4 regions of the Priestia sp. MDV22-iso46 genome follow, and region 3 is predicted to be linked to each of the others. Evidence: predicted binding sites of a transcription regulator. Region 3 holds the regulator's gene; each other region holds the start of a gene.
The links. Region 3 encodes LexA, which represses DNA repair genes until DNA is damaged. Its sites were predicted from a motif close to CGAACATATGTTCG; they were not measured.
Positions count from the first base shown of each region.

Region 1 (6,208 bases), on a different contig from region 3:
TAGTATTTTTTGAAGAAACCTATAATGTAAAAGGAGCTTCCCACAGTGCAGTTTATATTGGTAACAATTTAATGATTCATTCTGGCGATTCAGGTGTAGGGGTTGCTCATTTTAATAATCCTTATTGGCAAAAACACTACATAGGTGCTAAATTATTTATAAATTAATTAGTTATTAAATACATCTATATCGCAAACAAAATGATATAGCTTGACCTTTTATACAAATGCTTGTCCTTTAAAATACAGTATTTATAGGGAAAATATGTTACTATGTGTCTGCACATGCATTTTATAGTAAAAAGCCACCTGTCCTGCAAATACTGGGTGGCTTTTTATTTTGTTAAGGATAATAATTACTTTAACATTTTATAATAGATTTAAATATCTTGTCCGTAAAAGTATACCTTTACGGACTTTTCTATTATATAGAAAATCTATCATTTCCATCGTTCGTTTAAATTAAAAAACGAATTACGAACGTCTTTTGAAAACTCTACACTTTTACGAACATTTTTTTAGAATGATATAGATATAAGTTTAAAATAAGTATAAAAATGGTAAGAGAACTTGCCTAAATATGTAATAAGAGCTTTTAAATAAATGACTGAATCATTCTTAGATTAATTTATAATTAATTTCAAAAAGCTAAGATCCTTAAGAGATTTGATTGATCTTTACAAAAAAGGGGGATATAGAAGCTTGTTTATGTCTAAAAGCAGAAATCTAATAATATTTTATCAAAAACATATATAATAAAAGCAACGCGTAAAAAGAGTCTTTTACTTCATATAGTAAAAGACTCTTTTTACATTTGCTTTATTATTTAAGAGAATTTTTAAGTGATTCATCTTCTTCGATTAAATTTTCTTTAATCTTATCTAAATACTAACGAATCCATACAACTATAATTTTGTGACGTTTTCTCCATAGTTATATTCCTTATTTAGAAGTTAATTGAAGCTTCATTTTATACTAAGTACCAAATAGTAATAAAAGTAGGCTTCAAAGTGTTCATCTAAATGCTTTAATTTATCCAGAGAATTAAAGTAAATTTATTTATTTAACCTTGTTGATTTAGAAGTAAATTGCTCTTTATTTTTAAACAAGTTAACTCCATAACCTGCAAGACCTCCAATAATTGCAGGGAATATCCAACCTAATCCAATATGGTAAAGAGGAAGATAGTAAGTAAATAATTGGTCAATACCAGGGATGTGTAAGCCAAAATCATTTAATCCATCTACCAGGCTTACAACAAATGTTAAGAATAGGCTACCTTGGTATACCTCAGCACATCCTTTAAATAAAGAATGAAGGAAAGTCAAAAAGATTAGAACAATTGCTAATGGATAGAGAACTGTTAAAACAGGTACTGAAAAAGAAATTAAATGATTTAATCCAACATTTGCGATGATTGCGCTAAACACGGATAAGCTAATCGCAATTTTCTTATAAGAAATAGAAGGTAATAATTTATGGAAATAAGAAGAGCATGAAGTAATAAGCCCTACGCTAGTTGTCAGACAAGCTACTGTGATCATTAAGCCTAATAGTAATCCTCCATATTCTCCAAAATAATAATCAGAAACTTTCGCTAACACCGTACCACCATTATCTAAATGCCCAAGCTTTTCTACACTTGAAGCGCCCATGTATGAAAGGGCAGAATAGATAGTTGCAAGAATAATAGCAGCAATTCCCGTAGCTTTTAGGCAAACAGTTATAATTTGCTTCTTTGTTTTAGCGCCTTTCTCTTTAATTGCATTGATAATAATGATTCCGAAAACGAAAGATGCAAGAGTATCCATTGTGAGATATCCTTCTTGGAACCCATTAAAAAAAGAGTTTGTTACATATTTTTCTGTGGGTGCTTGAAATTTTCCAATAGGATGAATAAAAGCAACTAGAACTAAAATTCCAATGAATGTTAATTTAATTGGCGTTAAGAATTTTCCAACAATATCGACAATTTTCGCAGGATTGAGAGAAAAAAAGCATGTAATACTGAAAAATATAATAGTAAATACGAGTAAAGCTATAGAACTAGAGCTTTCAGAAATGAAAGGTTTAAGTCCGATTTCAAAAGAGACGTTACCTGTTCGTGGGATAGCAAATAAAGGTCCAATAGCTAGATAAAGAACAGTTGTAAATACTAAACCAAAGATAGGATGTACGCGACTTGCTAATGATTGTAAATCTTCCTTTCCGGAGAATCCAAAAGCTAGTACACCAAGTAAAGGCAAGCCTACTCCAGTAACTAAAAAACCCGCATTTGCTGACCAGATATTTGCTCCCGCTGACTGGCCAAGCATAGCAGGGAATATTAAATTTCCAGCTCCAAAAAATAATGCAAATAACATTAAACCAATGATTACTATAAAAGAAAACGGTACTTTGTTTGACAAGGTGAAACCCCCATTAATAATATTCTTCACAAAAAATTAAATTTTCAGACAAATTAAATTACAAATAACTTATCTTTTTTGTATTATAAACAGTCAAATTACATATTTCAATATAAAAAATAAACTTTTTTGATAAAATTTAAAAAATTATCAATTTTCCGTTCATTATCCATTATTAAAATAAAAATAATATTAAAAACCCAGATTTTTATTCAAAATGCGTACGTTAAGTAGGTTAATAACGGTATTATTTTTAAAAAATTATAAATCATATTCAAATCGCGTATATTATCCTTTTAATTAATTTGATTGAATGATATGCAATTAAGTCAAGAAAGTTTGTAAATATAGTACTACGAAACTTATAAAACTTTTTAATATGAGCTAAACATCTAAAAGGAAAAAGTAGTTGATTTATTACTTCAAGAAATGGAGCGTTCTAAGTCTTATAAAGAACGCTTACTTTTATCTCCTGAGCTAGTGATTTGACAATCAACAGCTTATCTCTAAACAAAGTACTTTTCTAATGTAAAATTACTGTCTAGAATCAAAAATGTTTCTGTTTCCTTTGAATCATTATCTTATGGTACTCCACTCAAGCAGTCAAAGGATAAGTAATAATGACCATTTTTTCTTTTTTAAAATATGTCATAAATTTTATATATACTGAAAAGACCTTATTAACAAATTAATTAAGGTCTTTTTATCTTTATTGCTTATTACGATTAAATTGAATGATATATATTACCTTAAAAGCACTTTATTTAACCTTATCTTTTTCTTTTGAAGCCAAAACTCCCCATATAAGCTATTACTAAGCAGATAACAGCAGCAATACTAATTTTTATGTAAGAAACCTCTAAAGCCCAAGGACCATATTTCTTTATATTTAAACGATACATAGACCACCACTGTCCATTTTCACCTTTAAAAAATGAGAAGATAATCCATAAAAGAACTAAAAACAAAAACCATGATAAAAAGATAATATAATTAGGCATTTTTCTATTCATAGGTCACCCCTCCATTCTTCCGATTTATATGCGATGTTCTTTTCTCTTATTAGAGTAACAATAATCGGGAAAAATTTAGAGTTTTTATTGAATAAAGAACGTTTGTTCGTATATAATAGAGAACAAACGTTCTTTATTTGAGGAGTTATTCCAATGGATTATGAATATCTACCAAACAGAGTCATTATTTGTATTGATATGAAAGCATTCTTTGCTTCTGTTTCATGCGTGATACGTAGGCTAGATCCATTAAAAACAAAGTTGGCAGTTGTAGGAGATACAAAGCGGTCGGGATCAGTTGTGTTAGCTGCCACACCCTTATTAAAGAAAGAAGGAATCAAAACAGGCAGCCGTCTTTTCGACATTCCTAGAAGGAAAGATATCCACGTCGTAAACCCATCCATGGAAAGGTATGTCAAGGCTTCGAACTATGTTTCTAGTTTGGTATTACAGTATGTGGCTCCTGAGGATTTTCATGCGTATAGCATTGATGAGTTATTTATTGATGCTACAGCTTCTTTGCATTTATTCGCTCGTACACCAGAAGAATTAGCCCATAAAATCATTAACGAGATTTATCGTAAAACACGGCTGACAGCTACTGCAGGCATAGGTCCGAATCTCTTACTGGCTAAGGTGAGCTTAGATCATGAGGCCAAGAATAGCCCAACAGGGGTAGCTTATTGGCGATACGAAGATATTCCTTTTAAATTATGGTCGATTCACCCAATGAAGGATTTCTGGGGAATCTCATCCGCTACGGAAAGGCGCTTAAATCGTTTGGGCGTTCACTCCATCAAAGAACTCGCTCTTTCTTCAAAAGAGATGTTACAAAAAGAGTTTGGCATCTTGGGAGAAGAACTCCACCAACATGCAAACGGAATTGATTTTAGTCGCATTTCTAACGTGTATATTCCGAGCTCTAGATCATTCGGGAAGAGTCAAATTCTGTTTCAAGACTATACAAATCGAAAAGAAGTGGAATTGCTGCTATTAGAGCTGTTAGACGATGTTTGCTTTCGTTTACGTATGCATCAAGTCCTGGCACAAACTATCCATTTATCCATTGGATATAGCAAACAAACAGGTGGGGGCTTCTCAAGGCAAAAGAAAATGGGAAGAGCTTCGAATTTAAGTCAAGATATTTTCCCTTATTGTTTAACGATTTTACATACGTTTGATAGCGGAATGCCAATTCGTTCTATTGGGATTTCATTATCGAACACCCTTATTCAAGAAGAGGAGCAAATGAGTTTATTTGAAGATGTTGACCAGCGCGAAAGAGCCTATGCACTTGCTAAAACGATTGATGAAATACGGATGCGTTATGGGAAGAATAGTGTTTTGCGAGCTTCAAGCCATCTCGAGCATTCAACAGCTCGTTATCGAAACGGCCTTTTAGGAGGTCATAAAGCATAAAGGAGGAAGATGATATGCAAAACAGAGGAATGAAAAAATGGCGACCATTCGCCACTATGCCAGAGCAATACAGAGGATTACAAGAAGTTATAAAAAAGCAATCAGAAATACCTCAACCTTTTTTAACAGAAGATCAAATGGAACAAATTAATTTTACCTTGATCGAAGCTCTTCATACACATAAAAAATTATACCTTACGTATTACAACCACGGGCAATGTATAACGGAAACAGGAGTTATTCAATTTGTAGATTCCCTTGGAGATTTATTTGTATTTATAGATGAAGGATGTAAGCAAACGAACAAAATGAGGTTAAGCGAGCTAATTGATGTTCGTTTCATGTAGTAGAAAATAATAAAACAGTTTATTTACATAAGATTTCCATACATAATTAGTATAAGTTTAAAAAGTATCTAATCATTTTTCATAGATTCATTTAATGACGTTATATAAGGAGGCTCCTAATATGAAGCAGGTTTGGAATGAGTTTGAACAGTGGTTGAAGACAAATCGACCAAAAGCAGTAGGAACACTTAACGAAGCAGCTGGTGAATCAGAAATTGCAGCGGTTGAACAAAAGATGGGACTAACATTTCCCAAAAACCTTAAAGACTGGTTAATGATACATAATGGACAGCGTGATGAATATATAGCAGTTATTGAAAATTATACTCTATTACCTTTAGAGGAGATTCTGTATACGTGGCAAACATTAAAAGAGCTTTTAGACGGAGGAGAATTTGAAGATTTTCCAGAAATTGAACCTATTGGGCCAGTAAAAAAAGAGTTTTGGTGGAACCCATGTTGGATTTCGATTGCCACGAATGGGGGAGGAGATGATATTTGTATAGACTTGGATCCTGATGAAGGAGGGAAAGTTGGCCAAATTATCACCTTTTGGCACGATTGGGAACAGCGTGAAGTAATAGCAGACAGCTTAGAAGAATGGGTAACAGCCACGTTAAGTCATACAGATCATTAAAGGGGAGAAGCAAATGATAAAACCCGATATAGAGAAAATCTATAAAATTCTTAAAGAACTTCCAGGTACGTCAGTGAAAGTAGAATTTGAAGATGAAGTGGGAGAAACTCTTTCTACTCCTTATTATATCTACCTTAAAAGCGAGTTTGTAGATGGACAATTAGGCTACAGAGAAGATTTAGAAGCAAATTCCCTTATAGGAAATCAAGAAGAAGATTGGCAAGAAAACTGGTTTGTCATAGGTTATGATGAAGAAATAGGCGGTGACCCGCTCTTTATCAATATAGCGAATGAAAATTACCCAGTTTTCACAGCTGAACACGGAATGGGGGAATGGGACGCTTTAGAAATGTATGATTCTCTAAAAGAGTTTGTAGAAGATGTT
Region 1 is NZ_JBZVWT010000001.1:1,135,632-1,141,839, reverse strand. It holds gene AC4NPH_RS05920 (C40 family peptidase) at 1-167, shown strand, start outside; gene brnQ (branched-chain amino acid transport system II carrier protein) at 1,055-2,407, opposite strand; gene AC4NPH_RS05910 (hypothetical protein) at 3,178-3,420, opposite strand; gene AC4NPH_RS05905 (Y-family DNA polymerase) at 3,574-4,839, shown strand; gene AC4NPH_RS05900 (YolD-like family protein) at 4,854-5,186, shown strand; gene AC4NPH_RS05895 (SMI1/KNR4 family protein) at 5,308-5,823, shown strand; gene AC4NPH_RS05890 (SMI1/KNR4 family protein) at 5,837-6,208, shown strand, end outside.
Region 1: a site for LexA is predicted at 3,516-3,529, ahead of AC4NPH_RS05905 (Y-family DNA polymerase). Genes of this name have one in related genera too.

Region 2 (6,208 bases), on a different contig from region 3:
AATTTCCATAGAAACAAAAAACTGCATGAGGATTCGCTGTATAGTTAAGTAGAATCCTCATGCAGTTATAAAAAATACATTTTCTATTTTCGACATAATTAATGATATGTAAGGGGGGAAAAGAATCTCGGCCCATGTACTATCTACAAGTGTTATTGCATACCAACATTTATCCGATGTATGTCCAAAACATCTGAAATTCCTTTCTCACTCATTCTTTCCAGCAGATACTCATACCCTTTTTCCAATACGAGATTTCTCTCTTCTTCATAGATAGGAACGAGTGTATAAATATTTATGTCTTCCCCTTTAGTATGAACGTTATTCAGTCCGGATTCTTGGGGACGGCATATCATTATGCATGATAACTTTGTGTTTGATGCAAATGGCTGAGGAGGTTCTCCATTTGGAAGAATAACCCCTTCCTCAAGCCACCCATCATAAAGATGTGGAATATGAGCGACTTTCCTTAACCACCCAAGAGGCCAATAATGATTTCGGTCTTTCATATTGTCCTTTTCAACTATCCAACTTGAAGGCAATTTTAGTAACAACTCTGCATACTTAAACATACTTTCCTCATCTAAATAATCCATAGGTTCATCACTCATACCGGTAGTTACAAGAGTGACAAAGTCTTTATTCATTGACGGAGGGATTATGTGAATAGTAACTGATACTCTACTACCTGGAACAATTTCACTTACAGTATTTTCAATAGGGCCAAAATGCTTCGTAATATGATTTAAAATCTCAACATGACGGTCCTGATCATTATGATTTGTTGTAGTTACATCCTTAGAGAGCCCTCTCTGACTTTCTAACAACTTAACAATTTCTTTTTGTCCTTGTTCCTTTGCAATAGTCAATGCGTCTACCTCTCTCATAAATTCACTACTATATGTAACATTCGTATCTATGCCACTTTCAATTAATTGTTCTGCAATATCAGCATGACCATTACTAATTGCACCAAACAATGGATTTCTTTCTGGATTGCTTACATCCATATCAGCTCCACAAGATAATAAATACCTTACTATATCAATATGACCTGCAGAAGCAGCTTCGTTCAATGCTCCACCACCATACACTCCTCCAAGTACATTAACATTTGCACCAAGTTCTATTAGTTTCTTAACAATGTCTAACTCTCCTCTAGAAGCTGCAACATGAAGCCACGTTCCAAAAGGGGTCATCATATTTAAACGTTCAGCATTAGAGCCAATTAACTCAACTATCTTTTCAATATCGCCTTTTTTTATAGCCGAACGAATTTCTTTTGCAATTTGTTTACTATCCATTCCTAATTACCTCCTAGCGAATAGTTCTACTTAAATTGCAACATCCTGGTAGCCTACTTCAATTACTTTTTCATTTAATAGACGAATGCCTAATCCATTTTCTATATCCCATGTACAATTAAATGTCATTCTAATATCTCGTCCTTCAAAAATATCCGCATATGGTACAACAATTCCATCGAAAGTTATCATGTCTAGTATTTGACCAGTTGTTTCAATTAAGGGATAATTTTCATTTAATCCACTATCATAGCCTAGTTCATTTTGCTTTTGTTTATAATAGTCTACTATTGATTGTAATAGACTTGGTTGTAAGTCATCCCAATTTTTTATGAATGATTGATATGCTGTATACTGATTTTCATCAAACTTGCCATCTTCTTCACTATCTATCATCAAAGCTATCTGAGTTTCTTTTCCAAAAAAACGAATAGTGGTATCCTTAATCCAACCATATTCATACTCAAGTTCCCCAAAAATTGGATCGTTTATAGTCATTTTAATTCTCCTTTTTATTCACTCGCTTTATGTGTTTACCTTTATCAATACGTGCTTCGTCATTCTCCTGTGCAAATATGGATCAAGTAATAAGAATTACTTAACCACTGAAACCAATCTCATAAGTCTGCTTAACACCCTGAAATATATGATTCAAATATTGGCTCATTTAATCGTAATAATGGTTAAAACATAAAAACCTTGAAAGGTGTATAGCCAATCAAAGTCATATTTTAACAATCATTTTCTTACTTTCATAAATATCATCGGGTAAAATTTCGTGATGGTTTGAACCAAATAAGTTCACCAATAAACTTTTGAGAACCACAAGAAAGATTTATACTAAGGATTTCATTTCATCACAAAAGAATTGTTTCAAATGCATCGCTCACCATGGAATCAAAACTTTCAAATGACTGAATTAAAGTTCCTGAGGGCTTGTCGAGTTCTACATATACACTCTCTTTTAGGTCATAACAATACCATGCTGTATCAGAATCTCCCAAAAATATATATTGCTTTTGCCAATCATTTTCATACCAAAGCTCGTTTGTTTCTATAAACCCATGGATATTTTCATCTACTTCCTTATCAAGTAGAACTTCATCAACACCGTAGATTACTAATCCATTAAAGTCTAACCCATTTATTATCTTTAAAAGTTCAATATATGACTTAGGTAATATAATGTTTCGTAATTTCTTCTGAATATTATGATTCATTGTTATAATTTCTGTATCTGATGCTGGATTTCTAAGCGAACTTCCATATTTCTCATTTTTTCCATTTATATCAATAAGTCTTTCCACTGTGGCATATCTACTCTTCCCTTCTTTTAAAAGGTTCTGGTGGGTAAAGATCATCCTCAAACATTGGCTAATTTATCGTTTTACTTTGTTTAGGAGCTAATCCTCTTGTTAGAGAGTTTTGTTCATTAGTAACTGCTTTATGATAAGGGGCATTCCCTCTTCAATCTTTATTTTCCTCTTAGTACCGCCTCTTAATGTAAAGATCCTCATTTGATACATTTTGTTACTTCTCCTTAAATAATAAATAGGATTTTTAAATTCAATTTCTCAAATAACCAATAATACCACCAAAGATTCCTATTGCAACTGAAATGGGAACAGCAGCTATTACCCCATAAGCAACCGCAAACCCTAATCCGTCTGCAAGTGATGGATCAGTTATGTGATTTCCTTGTATAGTAACCCAAATTAGTAAAGCACCAACCATTACACCAAAAGAAATAATAGTAGTCAGTAAAAATGCGCTGAAAGCTTTAATCATAGATTCCCCTTCGTTCTCATTCATATAGAGTATTTTTTCTTCTTATTGTAACAATAATCGGGAAAAGATTCCATTGAATAAAGAACGTTTGTTCGTATATAATAAAGAACAAACGTTCTTTATTGAGGAGTTATTCCAATGGATTATGGGCAGCTACCAAACAGAGTCATTATTTGCATAGACATGAAGAGTTTTTTTGCTTCGGTTTCCTCTGTCATACGGGGTTTAAATCCTTTAAAAACAAGGCTTGCGGTTGTAGGAGATGTCAAACGGTCGGGATCTGTTGTGTTAGCTGCCACACCCTTATTAAAGAAAGAAGGAATCAAAACAGGAAGTCGCCTCTTTGAAATTCCTAAAAGGAAAGATATCTATGTGGTGAATCCATCAATGGAAAGATATATCAAGGCTTCGAACTATATTTCTAGTTTGGTGTTACAGTATGTTGCTCCTGAAGACTTTCATGCGTATAGCATTGATGAGTTGTTTATTGATGCGACAGCTTCTTTGCATTTATTCGCTCGAACACCAGAGGATCTAGCTCATCGAATACTTAATGAAATCTATCGCAAAACAAGACTGACAGCTACCGCGGGAATCGGTCCTAATCTCTTACTGGCTAAAGTCAGCTTAGATCATGAAGCAAAGCACAGCCCAACAGGAGTTGCTTATTGGCGATATGAGGATATTCCCTTTAAGTTATGGTCGATTCATCCAATGAAGGATTTCTGGGGGATCTCGTCAGCTACAGAAAGACGCTTAAACCGTTTAGGCATCTATACCATAAAAGAACTCGCTCTTTCTTCTAAAGAGATGTTACAAAAGGAATTTGGCATCATGGGAGAGGAAATTCACCAACATGCGAATGGGATTGATTTTAGTCGAATTTCAGATGTGTACATACCTAGTTCCCGTTCCTTTGGGAAAAGTCAGATTCTCTTTCGAGATTATACAAGCCGAAAAGAAGTTGAATTATTACTATTGGAGCTATTGGACGATGTTTGTTTTCGTTTACGTATGCATCAAGTAGTGGCACAAACTATCCATTTATCGATTGGCTACAGCAAACAAACAGGTGGGGGCTTCTCGAGACAAAAGAAAATGGGGAGAGCTTCAAACTTAAGCCAAGATATTTTTCCGTATTGTTTAACGATTTTACATATGTATGATAGTGGCATGCCGATTCGCTCCATTGGCATTTCATTATCCAACACTAGTATTCAAGAAGAGGAGCAAATGAGCTTATTTGAGGATATCGATCAGCGTGAAAGAGCCTATGCTCTTGCCAAAACGATAGATGAAATTAGGCTGCGTTATGGGAAGAATAGTGTGCTACGGGCTTCAAGCTATCTGGATCACTCAACAGCTCGTTATCGAAATGGCTTACTTGGAGGCCATAAAGCTTAAGGAGGACAGAAACATGGAACATAGAGGAATGAAAAAATGGCGCCCTTTTGCTACAATGCCAGAGCAATACATAGGATTACAGGAAATAATAAATAAGCAAGTAGAAGTAGCTCAACCTGTTTTAACAGAGGAGCAAATGGAACAAATCAATTTCACCTTGATTGAAGCCTTACATACAAATCAACAAGTGTACCTTACATATTACAAGAAAGGCCAACGTATAACAGAGACAGGGTTTATTCAGTTTGTTGATTCTCTTGGGGATTTATTTATTTTCATTGATGACGTATTTGAGTTAAAGAATAAAATGAGATTAAGCGAGCTAATCGATGTTCGCTTGGCTTAGTTCCTAAAGAAATCGTGTACAGGAAGCATTTATTTGGGTGGAGGTACATTCATGTACAATTTTAGAGTATACACGTTACGTGACGGTTCGAAAAGAATCATTAAACTAAAAGAAGGAGAATCCTTTAAACAGGAACTCCAAAGAGCAGGTATACAAGAAACGCAAATTTTCCAGATGCAACTAGTGGAAAAGCCAGAGTAATTGTAACATAACCCTTTTATCTGGATGTAATTGTGGTAGTCTAAGAAAAGCCAAATAGAAAAGAGTGATTAACCTGGAAGAAACAAAGGGGCAAGAAATCGATTTTAACAAAGTGTGTGGCTACGCTGAATTTCCGGATAAAGTTAGTGGAAGATGCGACAACTGCAACTCAGCTTACTTCAAAAGCGCCGTAAAAGGTGGCGTTTTCTTACGTGAATGCCGCAACTGTGGCATGAAAAAGAGTATTTAGGCGGTATTTAGACTATATAGAAGAAACTCGTCAAAAAAAGCCTTTGCTTATTAAAGCAAAGGCTTTAGGATTATATTTGAGCTTGAAGGTTATTTGCAATATATTTTTCCATTTAAATTGGTATCCATTGTTCCTAGCATAGATATGACACTAGAACGGACGGATCCCCCCAAGACGGATTCCATGGAACAGGTAAACCAATTTGGGACATTCCGTTCAAGTTAAATCCTTACTGCCTTCCTTGCCATTTTCCTCTTTAAACATAAATAACAGCTTAATTATCCTATCCAGCTTCTCTCTTTTTTTAACATTTCTAAGATTAAATCTGCAGTCTCTTCTATTGCTTTGTTTGAAACATTAATCACTGGGCAATCAATACGCTTCATGATCTTCTCAGCATATTCTGATTCTTCAAGAATCCGAGTTAAATTTGCATAATTGGATTGAGATGTTAATCCCAAACCTTCTAATCGCTCTTTTCGGATTTCATTTAATTTATCAGGGGTAATGATTAAACCAACACATTTATTTTTTGGAATACTAAACAGTTCATCAGGAGGTGCAATTTCTGGAACCAAAGGCACATTTGCGACTTTAAATCTTTTGTAGGCTAAATACATAGAGAGAGGGGTCTTAGATGTTCTAGAAACACCAATCAATACAATATCGGCCCGTTTAATTCCATATATATCTTGGCCATTATCATACTTTACTGCGAATTCAACAGCCTCGACCCTTCGAAGATAATTATCGTCTAATTTCCTCAGTAATCCCGGTTGAAAGTTGGGCTCTTTATTAAATGTTTTACTAAAGGCATTCATTAGAGGATTCATTAAATCAATTGCTATAATTCTTTCTTCCCTCGCCTTTTGGTCGAGATACTGTTTTAAAGTTGAAATGACGATTGTATAAGCA
Region 2 is NZ_JBZVWT010000010.1:8,931-15,138, reverse strand. It holds gene AC4NPH_RS26610 (suppressor of fused domain protein) at 153-1,304, opposite strand; gene AC4NPH_RS26605 (DUF6985 domain-containing protein) at 1,335-1,802, opposite strand; gene AC4NPH_RS26600 (YrhA family protein) at 2,162-2,611, opposite strand; gene AC4NPH_RS26595 (hypothetical protein) at 2,871-3,092, opposite strand; gene AC4NPH_RS26590 (Y-family DNA polymerase) at 3,231-4,496, shown strand; gene AC4NPH_RS26585 (YolD-like family protein) at 4,510-4,842, shown strand; gene AC4NPH_RS26580 (hypothetical protein) at 4,894-5,043, shown strand; gene AC4NPH_RS26575 (DUF8096 family protein) at 5,117-5,293, shown strand; gene AC4NPH_RS26570 (pyruvate, water dikinase regulatory protein) at 5,572-6,208, opposite strand, start outside.
Region 2: a site for LexA is predicted at 3,174-3,187, ahead of AC4NPH_RS26590 (Y-family DNA polymerase). Genes of this name have one in related genera too.

Region 3 (6,208 bases):
GGATGATGCAACTTCTTCCTCCATTAAATATACTTCATACGTTCTCACGATTCATCCTCCCTTTCGGCTCGTTCTTTTTTGTACCATTATACCGAATGGTGTACGCAATGCTTGTCTATCGATGAAAAAATTCCTTTGTTTTTTTGTCGAAAAAAAGAGCAGACCACAGGAGTCTGCTCTTTCTTATGAAAAAGAATTATGCATTAAGCAAGCTTTTCACTTTTGCTACTACATTTTCAACTGTAAAACCAAATTCTTTCATGATTGTTTCACCAGGAGCAGATGCACCGAAGTGATTAATACCAAGAACTTGTCCTTCGTCTCCAACATAGCGTTCCCAGCCAAGTGTAGAAGCCATTTCAATACCTAAACGTTTTTTCACTGATTTAGGGATAACACTTTCTTTGTACTCAGCAGATTGCTCTTCGAAACGATCCCATGCAGGCATACTTACTACAGATACGTCAATGCCTTCTGCAGCTAATGCTTTTTGTGCTTCTACTGCTAGGCTTACTTCAGAGCCTGTTGCAAGTATTAATGCATCAGCTTGGTCTTTACCAGCTTTAGATACAACGTACGCACCTTTAGACACGCCTTCGTATGCATTTTCTTTTGTACCTTCAAGCGTAGGCAAGTTTTGACGAGTCAATACAAGCGCCGTTGGGCGGTCAGTTGACTCTAATGCTAGGCGCCATGCAGCAGCTGTTTCATTTGCATCTGCAGGACGAACCACTGAAAGACCTGGCATTGCACGAAGTGATGGCAATTGTTCAATTGGCTCATGTGTTGGGCCGTCTTCTCCAACTGCGATACTGTCATGTGTGAATACATATGTTACAGGAAGCTTCATTAAAGCTGCTAAGCGAATTGCTGGGCGAAGATAATCAGAGAATACAAAGAATGTTCCTCCGAATACTTTTACACCGCCGTGTAGAGCCATACCGTTTAATGCAGCTCCCATTGCAAATTCACGTACACCGAACCAGATATTACGTCCGCTGTAATCAGCTGCAGTGAAGTCTTCTGAACCTTTAATCATTGTTTTATTTGAGCCAGCTAAGTCAGCTGAACCGCCGAAGAATTGAGGTACAGCTTGTGCTACTGCGTTTAATACTTCTCCCGAAGAAGCACGGCTAGCTAGGCTTGAACCTGTTTCGTATGCTGGAAGCGTTTCTTCCCAGCCTTCCGGTAACTTTCCTTCTACTGCTAGTTCAAATTGACGACCTAGTTCAGGATATTTTTCTTTATACTGTGCAAATACATCGTTCCATTCGTTTTCTTTCTTTTGGCCATCTTCAGCAATTGTAGCTTTGAAGTGAGCATACACTTCTTCTGGCACATAGAAATCTTCTTCAAATGTCCATGCATAAGCTTCTTTTGTTAATTTTGTTTCATCGGAACCTAATGGAGAACCGTGCACGCCAGAAGTACCCGCGTGGTTTGGAGAACCAAATCCGATTGTTGTTTTTACTTCAATTAGCGTTGGGCGTGTTAAATCGCCTTTTGCTTCTTCAATTGCGTTTGCAATCGCTGTCAAGTCATTGCCGTCTTCAACGCGGATTACTTGCCATCCGTAAGCTTTGAAACGATCTTCTACGTTCTCAGAGAACGAGCGATCTAAATCTCCGTCTAAAGAAATATCATTTGAATCGTATAAAACAACTAAACGTCCTAATTTTAAGTGTGCCGCTAATGAAGCTGCTTCAGCAGATACACCTTCCATTAAGTCTCCGTCACCACAAATACCATACGTAAAGTGGTCTACAATTTCTAAACCTTCTTTGTTGTATGTTTCAGCTAAATGACGTTCTGCCATTGCTTTACCAACAGCCATTGCAATACCTTGTCCTAGTGGGCCAGTTGTTGCATCAACACCTGCTGTATGACCGAACTCTGGATGACCTGGTGTTTTACTTCCCCATTGACGGAAGTTTTTAAGGTCTTCAATTGATAAGTCATATCCAGCTAAATGAAGCAAGCTGTATAATAGTGCCGATCCGTGTCCTGCTGATAATACAAAGCGGTCACGGTTGAACCAGTTTGGATTCTTTGGATTGATGTTCATAAATTTTGTCCACAATGTATATGCCATTGGAGCAGCTCCCATTGGCATACCTGGGTGACCTGAATTTGCTTTTTCAATCGCATCGATTGATAAAGTACGAATTGTTGCAATCGAAAGATCTTCAATACGTTGTGTCATACTCTTCATTCCTTTCAAAACTATGTACATATGTTATCATACTAATGATTTGCTTATTTGTACAATACTTGAACCAAAAAAATTTCCACTTTTACAGTTTTTGTGTGCCTTATTAAAAATATACAAAAAACTAGAGGGAACTCTCCCTCTAGTTTTACTAGAACGTCTCAGTGAAGACGCTTCTTTTTACTCTCTTTTAACTTCTTAGGCGTAACATCTTTACCTTCTTCGTCCACAACTTTAATCGTATGAAGGTGATTTGTCATAGATTGTCGGAAAACTTTTAAATATTCCTGACGTAGCTCTTGCTGTTCTTTCGCTTCAGATTCTGTCAGCCCTTCAGCCTTTGCCTTTTTTGAAAGAGCATTAATACGAGCAAGTTTATCTTTTGATAGCATATAAAACCTATCTCCTTATAATCAATAATTAAAATTACCGAACCGTTCCGGCAACATGTAGTCATCTTACTAAATCTCTTTCGTTTTATCAAGAGATTGAGCACTGTCTTGGTACTCTTGATAGCGACGATGTACCGTCGCTTTTGAAATATTATAACCAAAACCTTTTAGCGTAACTGAAATTTCAGCAAAGGTTAAGCCGTTATGACGAAGGCGGACAATTTCTTCAATCGGCGCTTCTTTTTTTTCTCTTCCCGAGTTAACTCCTTGATTTTTTAAATTTTGCTGCGGACGATAACCGTTTTCTACGGCTCTTTTCATTCCTCTTTTAATTTTAGCATTATGTAATTTCCGCTGATGCTCTTCCACTAAGCTAATAATATCTAACACCATTGAGTCAGATTCTGAAAGCTGAAGCTGGCCTTGATGACTAATCGTATAGATTGTAGCATTTTCTTTATGAAAAGCATGAAGCAGCGCAATTCGGGCGTTTCCTCTGCCTAATCGTGTTTCGTCTTGAATGAGCAGCACAGATATTTTCTCTTCTTTCATTGTATGAAGAACATCCAAAATACCCTCTCTGTCTACATCATATCCGCTTGCTTTTTCCATCACGACTTTTTTCACCTTTAGATGGTGAAGATCAGCAAGCTTTTTTAATTCTTCTTGCTGGCGCTGTAAAGATGTTTCTTGGGTTTTTTTATCCGTACTGACACGGCAATAAATAATGGCATCCACTTTTATCACGACCTTTTCGGCTTCTAACAATATTCAGGAACGGCCGTTACACACTACTGTTCAATTGCCACTTGATTATGTAACTCTTTTTTTAAAACAGGAATATATAATTTATCTCCAGGAGATAAAGACTGGGCAGTGTCTGAGTTTAAATCATTGACGTCTTCAACCCATTTGACAAATTCATTGGTGGTCAAATGATGGTGATTATGATACTTGTTGGACAAGTCCCAAAGCGTATCTCCTTTTGTAATAGTAACCGTTGAATATTTGTCTAAATCTACTTTATCCGCTCCTAAAACCAGCGTCAATACATATGTAAGTGCAGCGATAACTGCAAAAAAAATAGCGTAATGTTTCATAGAATGTAAGAATTGTTGCATATTATGATCCCCCTATCAGAATATATGTTCTTATTTTAGTGAGAACATTTGTTTCTGTCAATGGAATTCTTCGAACTTATGTTTGTATATTGACACATCACGTGGTATAATTCACCTAAAGAATAGCTAAAATCGAGGTGAAAAATATGAAGCTATCAAAACGTCAACAAGACATACTAGATTTTATTAAGCACGAAGTAAAATTAAAAGGTTATCCGCCTTCTGTTCGCGAGATTGGGGAAGCGGTAGGATTAGCCTCTAGCTCCACTGTACACGGGCATTTAGCTCGTTTAGAAAGCAAAGGGTTAATTCGCAGAGATCCAACAAAACCGAGAGCAATCGAAGTTCTTCAACTAGACGAAGTAAACATCCCTAAAAGCAATGTCATTAATGTTCCTGTTATTGGTAAAGTAACAGCGGGTCTTCCTATAACAGCCGTTGAAAATGTGGAAGAATATTTCCCTCTTCCAGATAAATTCGTTTCTCCAGATGATCATGTATTTATGCTTGAAATTATGGGAGAAAGTATGATTGAAGCAGGTATTCTAGATGGCGATATGGTAATCGTACGTCAGCAGCAAACAGCTAATAATGGAGATATTGTGGTCGCTATGACCGAAGACAACGAAGCAACGGTAAAACGCTTCTTTAAAGAAGAAAATTTCGTTCGTTTACAGCCTGAAAATTCAACGATGGCGCCTATTATTCTTCGCCACGTAACGATTTTAGGAAAAGTAACTGGTGTATATCGCACGATTCACTAATCAGACACTGTATGTAAAACCAACTAATCATGATGTTAGTTGGTTTTTTTACGTTTGTTTTCTAAAAAAAATTGGCATATTATAAATGATACGTTGAATCATCGCAGGCAGGTAGAACGGTTTTTATAAAGCTTGTTTTATCCTTTACTTTCTATCTGCATTTCCTCGACTCTTACAAGGAAATACAACCGACTATAAAAAGGATGTAGTTTATGACCAATACACCAAGGAAAACAGAACCATTTCAAACCATTGTACCTACCAAAGCAATGAACATGTTTCTTTTTCCTTTTTCCTTTGACCGAAAAAATAAAGAGCAGCTTGTTCATGCACTGGAAGCAAATTTGTTCGAGTTTTTTTCCATTCAAAACAAACATTTAGAAAAAGAATACTACGGAGAACAATATTACGTATCTCATGATAGCCTGGATCAATATTTTCTTCCTTACATTGAATGCATTCTATTCCCTGACTCGTGCGAAAAAGAAGGGTTGCTTAGATTTTCAAAAAAAATAGACCATACCATTACTTTACACACTTCCTCCACCACCGTGTCTAGCAACGTGCTGTCTGTGGATGTTTTTTTATGTCCTTTTGAAATTGGCGTCATGACCATTCGCACTGAGATGAGCCATAATCATTACACCTATGATGATATTTTAGAGTTCATGAATCATTTTCGTGTATTAGAACCGAAGCTTGCTGAAGAGCATGGATCCACCATTACCTATGAACATCATCGCTATAGCAAAGTGCAAGATTATATTTTTTCACAGCTCGCGCCATTTTTGAACGAACACATCAAGAAAGAAGCCACACGTGAACAGCACGTTGGGAGCCTTCCTTATTTTATCGATGAACGGATGTTTGTGTTAAGTTATGTAACGGTAAATCAAGAGCAAGAGATTAATTCCACAACTTTATTTCGTACTGGACAGCTAAATAGCTATACGCCTGGCGGGAAAGCGTTTATTTCTGCACACAATCATGAGTATATTAAAACGTATAATACTAAACATGTGTATTCCAGATGGGCTCCTGAAACCTATTACGTCATAACAGACCATGTGTTTTCGTGTATTTCTAAATCGACAGACTCTAAAACGGATCAGCTTTTGATGAATCATCTATTTGGCCAGCATTACTATAATTTATTTTTACATTTTTTCTATAAAATCGTGTTGCTAAAACTATCTTATGAATATTCTCAGCTCACGTTTCATAAAAATTCAGAGGGCATTGAACGACTAATCCGCTCTATTACCGTGTTTTCAGGTAAATATTTGTTTTTAGAAATTAGCTCTCGCACAGAAGGTCAAGAGTTTTCTGAGCTCTTTAAAAAAATCTTTCATATCAATTCTCTTTATCAAGAAGTCAAAGAAACCCTTGGTACTTTGTACCAAAATCAAGAGAAAATCGCAGCCAAGCGTCACAATTACTTATTATTAATTTTAACGATTTACACGGTTCTTTCCGGTATTTACGGAATGAATTTAGTTATTAGCAAACTAAAGGGAAACATCCATTGGGATAGTATGAAGCAGTTTTCTATCTTTGAATATATCGCTTTAATAGTAGCTCTATCAGGAATTCTGATCAGCATTAGTCTCGGAGTGAGTTCCCTATGGAATTTATTAAAAGATCGGTTTAAAACATAAAAGCTGTTCGCATACGTATGGATGCAAACAGCTTTTTAAATTATATGTCCGATATCGAAATCCC
Region 3 is NZ_JBZVWT010000002.1:642,506-648,713, reverse strand. It holds gene sirA (sporulation inhibitor of replication protein SirA) at 1-48, opposite strand, end outside; gene tkt (transketolase) at 197-2,203, opposite strand; gene AC4NPH_RS15205 (DUF896 domain-containing protein) at 2,371-2,601, opposite strand; gene AC4NPH_RS15200 (YneB family resolvase-like protein) at 2,671-3,339, opposite strand; gene yneA (cell division suppressor protein YneA) at 3,393-3,722, opposite strand; gene lexA (transcriptional repressor LexA) at 3,869-4,486, shown strand; gene AC4NPH_RS15185 (magnesium transporter CorA family protein) at 4,699-6,144, shown strand; partial or broken gene AC4NPH_RS15180 (glycosyltransferase) at 6,177-6,208, shown strand, end outside.

Region 4 (6,208 bases), on a different contig from region 3:
TCAATTATCCGGCGGACAGCGGCAGCGAGTGGCGCTTGCTCGAGCGTTAGCAGTGGAACCTAAAGTACTGCTATTAGACGAACCTTTTGGAGCTTTGGATGCAAAAGTTCGCAAAGATTTGCGCAGGTGGCTGCGTAAATTGCATAATGACTTTCATATTACGAGTATATTCGTTACGCATGATCAAGAAGAAGCTTTAGATGTGGCCGATCGTATTGTTGTGATGAACAACGGAAAAATTGAGCAGATTGGAAGTCCTGAGGAAGTATATGATCATCCTAACAGTCCGTTTGTGTACGATTTTTTAGGGAACGTCAATTTATTCAAGGGCCGCATTCATAAAGGTAGACTAAAACAAGGAAGCTTTGAAATGGATGTTCCAGAATTTAGCGGAAGAAATGAAGAAGCAGCTGTTGGTTATGTGCGACCTCATGATATTCACCTTGAAAAGGTAAACACAAGCGCAGATGCCGTTTCTGCAACCGTTAGCCATATTCATGTGATAGGACCTATCGTGCAAATTGAATTAAAAAGAGAAGATGCAGAAGAATTTTTAGAAGCTGAATTAAGCAAAGAGCATTATAAAACACTCAGCCTTCAAGTCGGAGATCAGGTGTATGTAAAGCCTAAGCAGCTAAAAGTATTTATTCCAGAAGATTATTCTATTTGATAAAAAGCGTAAAGGGTATGCCTTTGCGCTTTTTATCTAACAATAAATTAGTACCAGATATTAAAGGTAGATGTTATAATTAAGTATCAACTGATTTGAGGTGGAGAAATGATACAATCAAAAGCTAGAATCACGGGAATGGGGATATATACACCAAAACAAAAATTAACGAATGACCATTTAAAAGAAATGGTTGATACAAGTGACGAATGGATTGTACAGCGTACGGGAATGAAAGAACGACGAATTGCAGGAGAAGGTGAATACACGTCCACGCTTGCCATTCAAGCCGTTGAAAATTTGCTTAACCGATATGATGTAAAAATAGAAGATGTAGATGCAATTATTGTTTCGACAACAACGCCTGATCACTTTTTTCCTAGCGTAGCATGTCAGGTTCAAGATTACTTTCATATTGATCAAGCTGCTGCATTTGATTTAAGTGCCGCATGCGCCGGTTTTACATATGGACTTCATGTGGCGAACGGCTTAGTGACGTCGGGATTGCATAAAAAGATTTTAGTTATTGGTGCCGAAGTAATGTCGAGAATTACAGATTATACGGACCGTGCAACATGCGTGCTGTTCGGTGACGGAGCAGGAGCGATGCTTGTAGAATACGACGAGCATAACCCAAGTTTCTTAGGATGTCACTACGGAACGGACGGGAGCGGAGGGGGAAATTTATATCGTTCTAATTTATCTAATACTCTTTCAGGAAAAGAAATTAACTCGAGTGGAAATTTAGTTCAAAATGGACGTGAAGTATATCGCTTTGCTGTACGAACGATTCCAAAAGGAGTAGAAGCATTATTAAAGGATACTTCCATTTCTCTTTCTGATGTAAATTGGTTTATTCCGCACAGTGCAAACCTTCGAATGATCGAAGCAATTTGTGCTAAAACAGATGTTTCAATGGATAAAACGTTAACGAGTGTGCAATACTGCGGAAATACATCTTCAGCTTCTATTCCGCTTGCTTTAAACGAAGGAATAATGACAGGAAAAGTACAGGATAATGACCTCCTTATTCTCTATGGGTTTGGAGGAGGATTAACGCACTGCGGTCTGTTAATCAAATGGACGTGTAAAGAAAAAAGCTAAAAGGCGTCGCCTTTTAGCTTTTTTCTTTTTCATTACAGAGCTTTTTATTGTCGTTATAAGAAAGTTTTTTCTTTTTATAACAGCAGGTTTACTGTATTTTCAGCGCAAACATATATAATAGAAAAAACCCGCTTTTTTATAGCGGGTTTTCAGCTGGCTTTTGGAATGGTAAAACCTACTCCAAAGACGTCGCGCACATCGTGGACGACCACAAAAGCCTGTTCGTCAACTTTATGAATAATGCGCTTCAACTCCAGAAGTTCTTGTTTGTTCACAACGACGTACAATACGTCTTTTGCTTCTTTTGTATAGCTTCCATGAGCAGAAAAGACGGTGACTCCGCGCTCCATCTTTTTATTGACTTGTTCGGCTACTTCAGCTGAACGGTGTGAAATAATGGTGATTGCTTTGCGAGGGTTGAGTCCTTCAATGATATAATCAAGCACCTTTGTTCCGATGTAAAGAGAAATAACCGTATACATCGTCTTTTCTCCACCGATAACAAAATAAGCGCTTGCTACAACTAATAAGTCAATTGCCAGCATCGTTTTGCTAATATTCCAGTCTAGATATTGATTAGCTAAACGGGCAATAACTGCAGAGCCTCCGGAAGTTCCGCCTCCTCTAAACACAAGTCCAAGTCCTACACCAGCTAAAATACCAGCAAAAATAGCCCCCAGTAACGTATCGTCAAGAGGATTTCCCAGTCCTTCAGTTATATGTAGGAATAGAGACGTGAAAATAATACATATAATTGTGTAAGCAATAACACGTTTGTGAAGCAGTTTGTATCCGATCAGTACCAGCAAACCGTTTAATATAAAGTTTGTGATACCGGGAGACCAGCCTAATACATAATAGGTAATCATTGTTACACCGGTTACACCGCCTTCAGCTAATTCATTTGGAATGGCAAAGTAATTAATGGCCAGTGCAAAAATGAGGCTCCCTAGAATAATGAGGATAATTTCTTTTATTTTATTAATCATGAACGTTACCTCCAATCATCAAAAACTCCGAAAACACAGTCATGACAATGTATTATACCAACTCTAGAGACCGAATTAAAGATGGGATATTATTATTTTTTTAAAAATCAGTTTCTGCTATTAACATAAAATCTTTTGACAGTTTTTATGGAGTATGAAAAAATGAATTGTTTGCTTTTATTTTGATTAAAAAGTTTTGCAATGAGAATGTTCGTTCGGTAAAATAGAAGCAAGAGTCAAGGGGGAGAATGAACGTGTATCAAGATGAACTAAAACAGTATGCAAAGTTAGTAATGCCCGAGCATTTAGAGAAAATGAAGAAAATGTACAGTCCCGAGGCGCATAAGCAGTCTTTAGGGTTGAAAAAAGAAAAGATTGAGCATATTGAAAATGTCATTATGAACAGTTACTCGGAGCATCATCCAGTAACGCTTCACGTCTATGAAGCAGGACATATTCAAAGGTATGAACGAGTGACGATTGATAAAGTCTCACTGCAGTCGAATACGCTGATGGTTACAGGCCCTTGTTATACATATTCGATTCGAGCGGATGCAGTAATTGAAGCAGATGTATGGAAAGATGAAAGCTACTCTAGCTAAGAGTAGCTTTTTTGTTCGTTTTGTATCTTTTTTTTTACGCATGCATACAATACATAAAAGCATATTCTGCGAGTAGTAACTTCTAGCTACTAGGAAATTTTAATTAAAGAAGGGATTATTGTATGCAAAATGAAAAAACTCAAGTAAGAGAAATCGAATTAACGCAGTTCATTAAAAAAAGACTCGTTCGTTTTATCTCAAGTTTAGCTATTTCTTCTGCCCTTGCTTCCATATTATATATGCTTCTGTTTTTATTTAAATGATGGGTCACTTTGAGTTGTCCAAAAAGGTGGACAACTTTTTTTGTGTGTAGGCTTTTATGAAATCAGGATAAGCTATACTCGATTCAGTCAGAAAAATTCAATCGGTCAAGAAATAGTCAAAAACAGTCATAGCTAATTGAGTAGAAGAAAACCTTTACATATAATGAGAAAAGTAGACAAATTCTTGAATTACCAGCATATTTCCTTTTGTGCGAACTATTATTAAACCAAATACAAATCTAATTGTTCGTTCAAAAAACTTTATTTTGTAATTAAAAAAATGAATGTTTTTGATTTTTTATGATTGATTTTGAATGTAAACCGTGATAAAGTAAGTACATGAAATAAATGAAAACGCTTTTTTGAAAAAGGAGCTAGAACATGTTAACGCCGGAGAGACATCAACTAATCTTAAAACTTTTAAAAGAGAAAGAACTTGTAAAAGTGCAAGAGTTTATCGAAGTTACAGGCGCTTCGGAATCCACCATTAGAAGAGACTTAAGTCAACTAGAAGAAGAGCAAATGCTCAAACGTGTTCACGGTGGCGCTTCGCTTATTCGCAGTAAACGAATCGAACTGAGCGTTATCGAAAAATCTGCTAAAAATGTTCAAGATAAACGAAACATTGCAGAGTATGCGGCTTCCATTATAAATGAAGGTGACTGTATTTTTTTAGATGCAGGAACTACAACGTATGAAATGATTCCTTTTTTAAAGCAAAAAGATGTAGTTGTCGTGACAAATGGTTTAATGCATTTAAACCCGATGCTAGAACAAGGTATCACCCTCTATTTAATTGGGGGATCTGTTAAACATAAAACGGGCGCTTTAATTGGCAATGGAGCTCTTTTAAGTCTTGAGCAATATCGTTTTGATAAGTGCTTTATGGGAGCGAATGGAATTCATCATCAATATGGATATACAACTCCTGATCCAGAAGAAGCATTGATCAAGCAAACGGCAATGAAGCTGTCTAGAGAATCTTATATTTTATCAGATTCCACTAAGTTTTTTGAAACAAGCTTTGCGAAAATAGCCGATTTACATGAAGCAAAAATTATAACAAATGACGTACCTAGCGATGTACTTATACAGTATGCAAACAAAACAGACATAAAGGTTGTGAAATCATGATTTATACATGTACGTTGAACCCATCCGTTGATTACGTAGTACATGTTTCAGCATTCGAAGAAGGCGGGCTTAACCGCACAACGAATGAAGCCAAGTTTCCAGGAGGAAAAGGCATTAACGTCTCTCGCGTTTTAAAGAGATTAGGTGTTGATAATAAAGCCCTCGGTTTTGTAGCCGGCTTTACAGGAACCTATATCGAAGACTACTTAAAAGCGGAGAATATCGAAACAGCTTTTACAAGAGTTGAGGGAGATACCCGTATTAACGTAAAGTTAAAAACAGAAAAAGAAACAGAAATTAACGGTCAAGGACCTGCTATTACAGACGAAGCGCTTCAGTCTTTATTGACTCAAGTAAAGCAAATGACTGAAGGCGATATCTTCGTATTAGCAGGGAGTATACCGAAAACGCTTCCAAGTTCTGTGTATAAAACGTTAACTGAACTAGCATCAGCGAACGGAGTAAAAGTTGTAGTAGATGCAAGTGGAAAAACTTTGCTAGACGTCGTGTCCCACAAGCCGTTTTTTATCAAACCCAATCATCATGAACTTGCAGAATTGTTTGATGTAGAAGTAAACAGTGCAGAAGATGCGCTAGTATACGGTAAGAAGCTCGTGGAACAAGGAGCGCAAAACGTCGTTGTGTCTATGGCAGGTGATGGAGCACTTCTTATTAACGAAAGCGGTGTCTACAGTGCCACAGTCCCTAAAGGAACGGTGAAAAATTCTGTTGGAGCTGGCGATTCACTTGTAGCTGGATTTATTGCTTCTTATGTAAAACAAGGAGATTTATTAGAAGCTTTTCAAACAGGAGTAGCTTCAGGAAGTGCCACAGCATTCTCACTTGAATTATGTACAGCAGAAGATGTAAAGACGCTTCGTGAACAAGTGTCAATCACAAAGGTAGAGTAGGGGGAACCGAGAATGAGAATTACAGAACTATTAAAAAAAGATACAATCATTCTTGATTTAAAAAGCACATCAAAAGCTGATGTTATTGATGAATTAGTTGGGAAATTACACGAAGCTGGTCGCTTAAGCGACCGAGCTGGCTATAAAGAAGCAATTTTAAATCGTGAATCTCAAAGCACAACGGGAATTGGGGAAGGCATTGCCATTCCACATGCAAAAACAAGCTCGGTAAAAACACCGGCCATTGCATTTGGACGCTCAACAGAAGGTATTGATTATGAATCTTTAGACGGACAGCCTGCACACTTATTCTTCATGATTGCAGCGAGTGAAGGAGCGAATAATGCTCACTTAGAAACACTATCTCGTTTGTCTACGTTATTAATGGATGAATCGTTCCGAAAAACGTTGCTAACAGCATCATCAATTGATGAAGTCATTAAAGCAATTGATGATAAAGAAACTGAAAATGAAGCGCCGGAAGAGGAAGTAGATACAGCTTCAGATCAATTAGTGCTTGCTGTAACGGCTTGTC
Region 4 is NZ_JBZVWT010000001.1:857,665-863,872, reverse strand. It holds gene AC4NPH_RS04525 (sulfate/molybdate ABC transporter ATP-binding protein) at 1-670, shown strand, start outside; gene AC4NPH_RS04520 (ketoacyl-ACP synthase III) at 779-1,774, shown strand; gene AC4NPH_RS04515 (YitT family protein) at 1,924-2,763, opposite strand; gene AC4NPH_RS04510 (YolD-like family protein) at 3,012-3,365, shown strand; gene AC4NPH_RS04505 (hypothetical protein) at 3,488-3,628, shown strand; gene AC4NPH_RS04500 (DeoR/GlpR family DNA-binding transcription regulator) at 4,010-4,762, shown strand; gene pfkB (1-phosphofructokinase) at 4,759-5,673, shown strand; gene AC4NPH_RS04490 (PTS fructose transporter subunit IIABC) at 5,686-6,208, shown strand, end outside.
Region 4: a site for LexA is predicted at 2,968-2,981, ahead of AC4NPH_RS04510 (YolD-like family protein). Genes of this name have one in related genera too.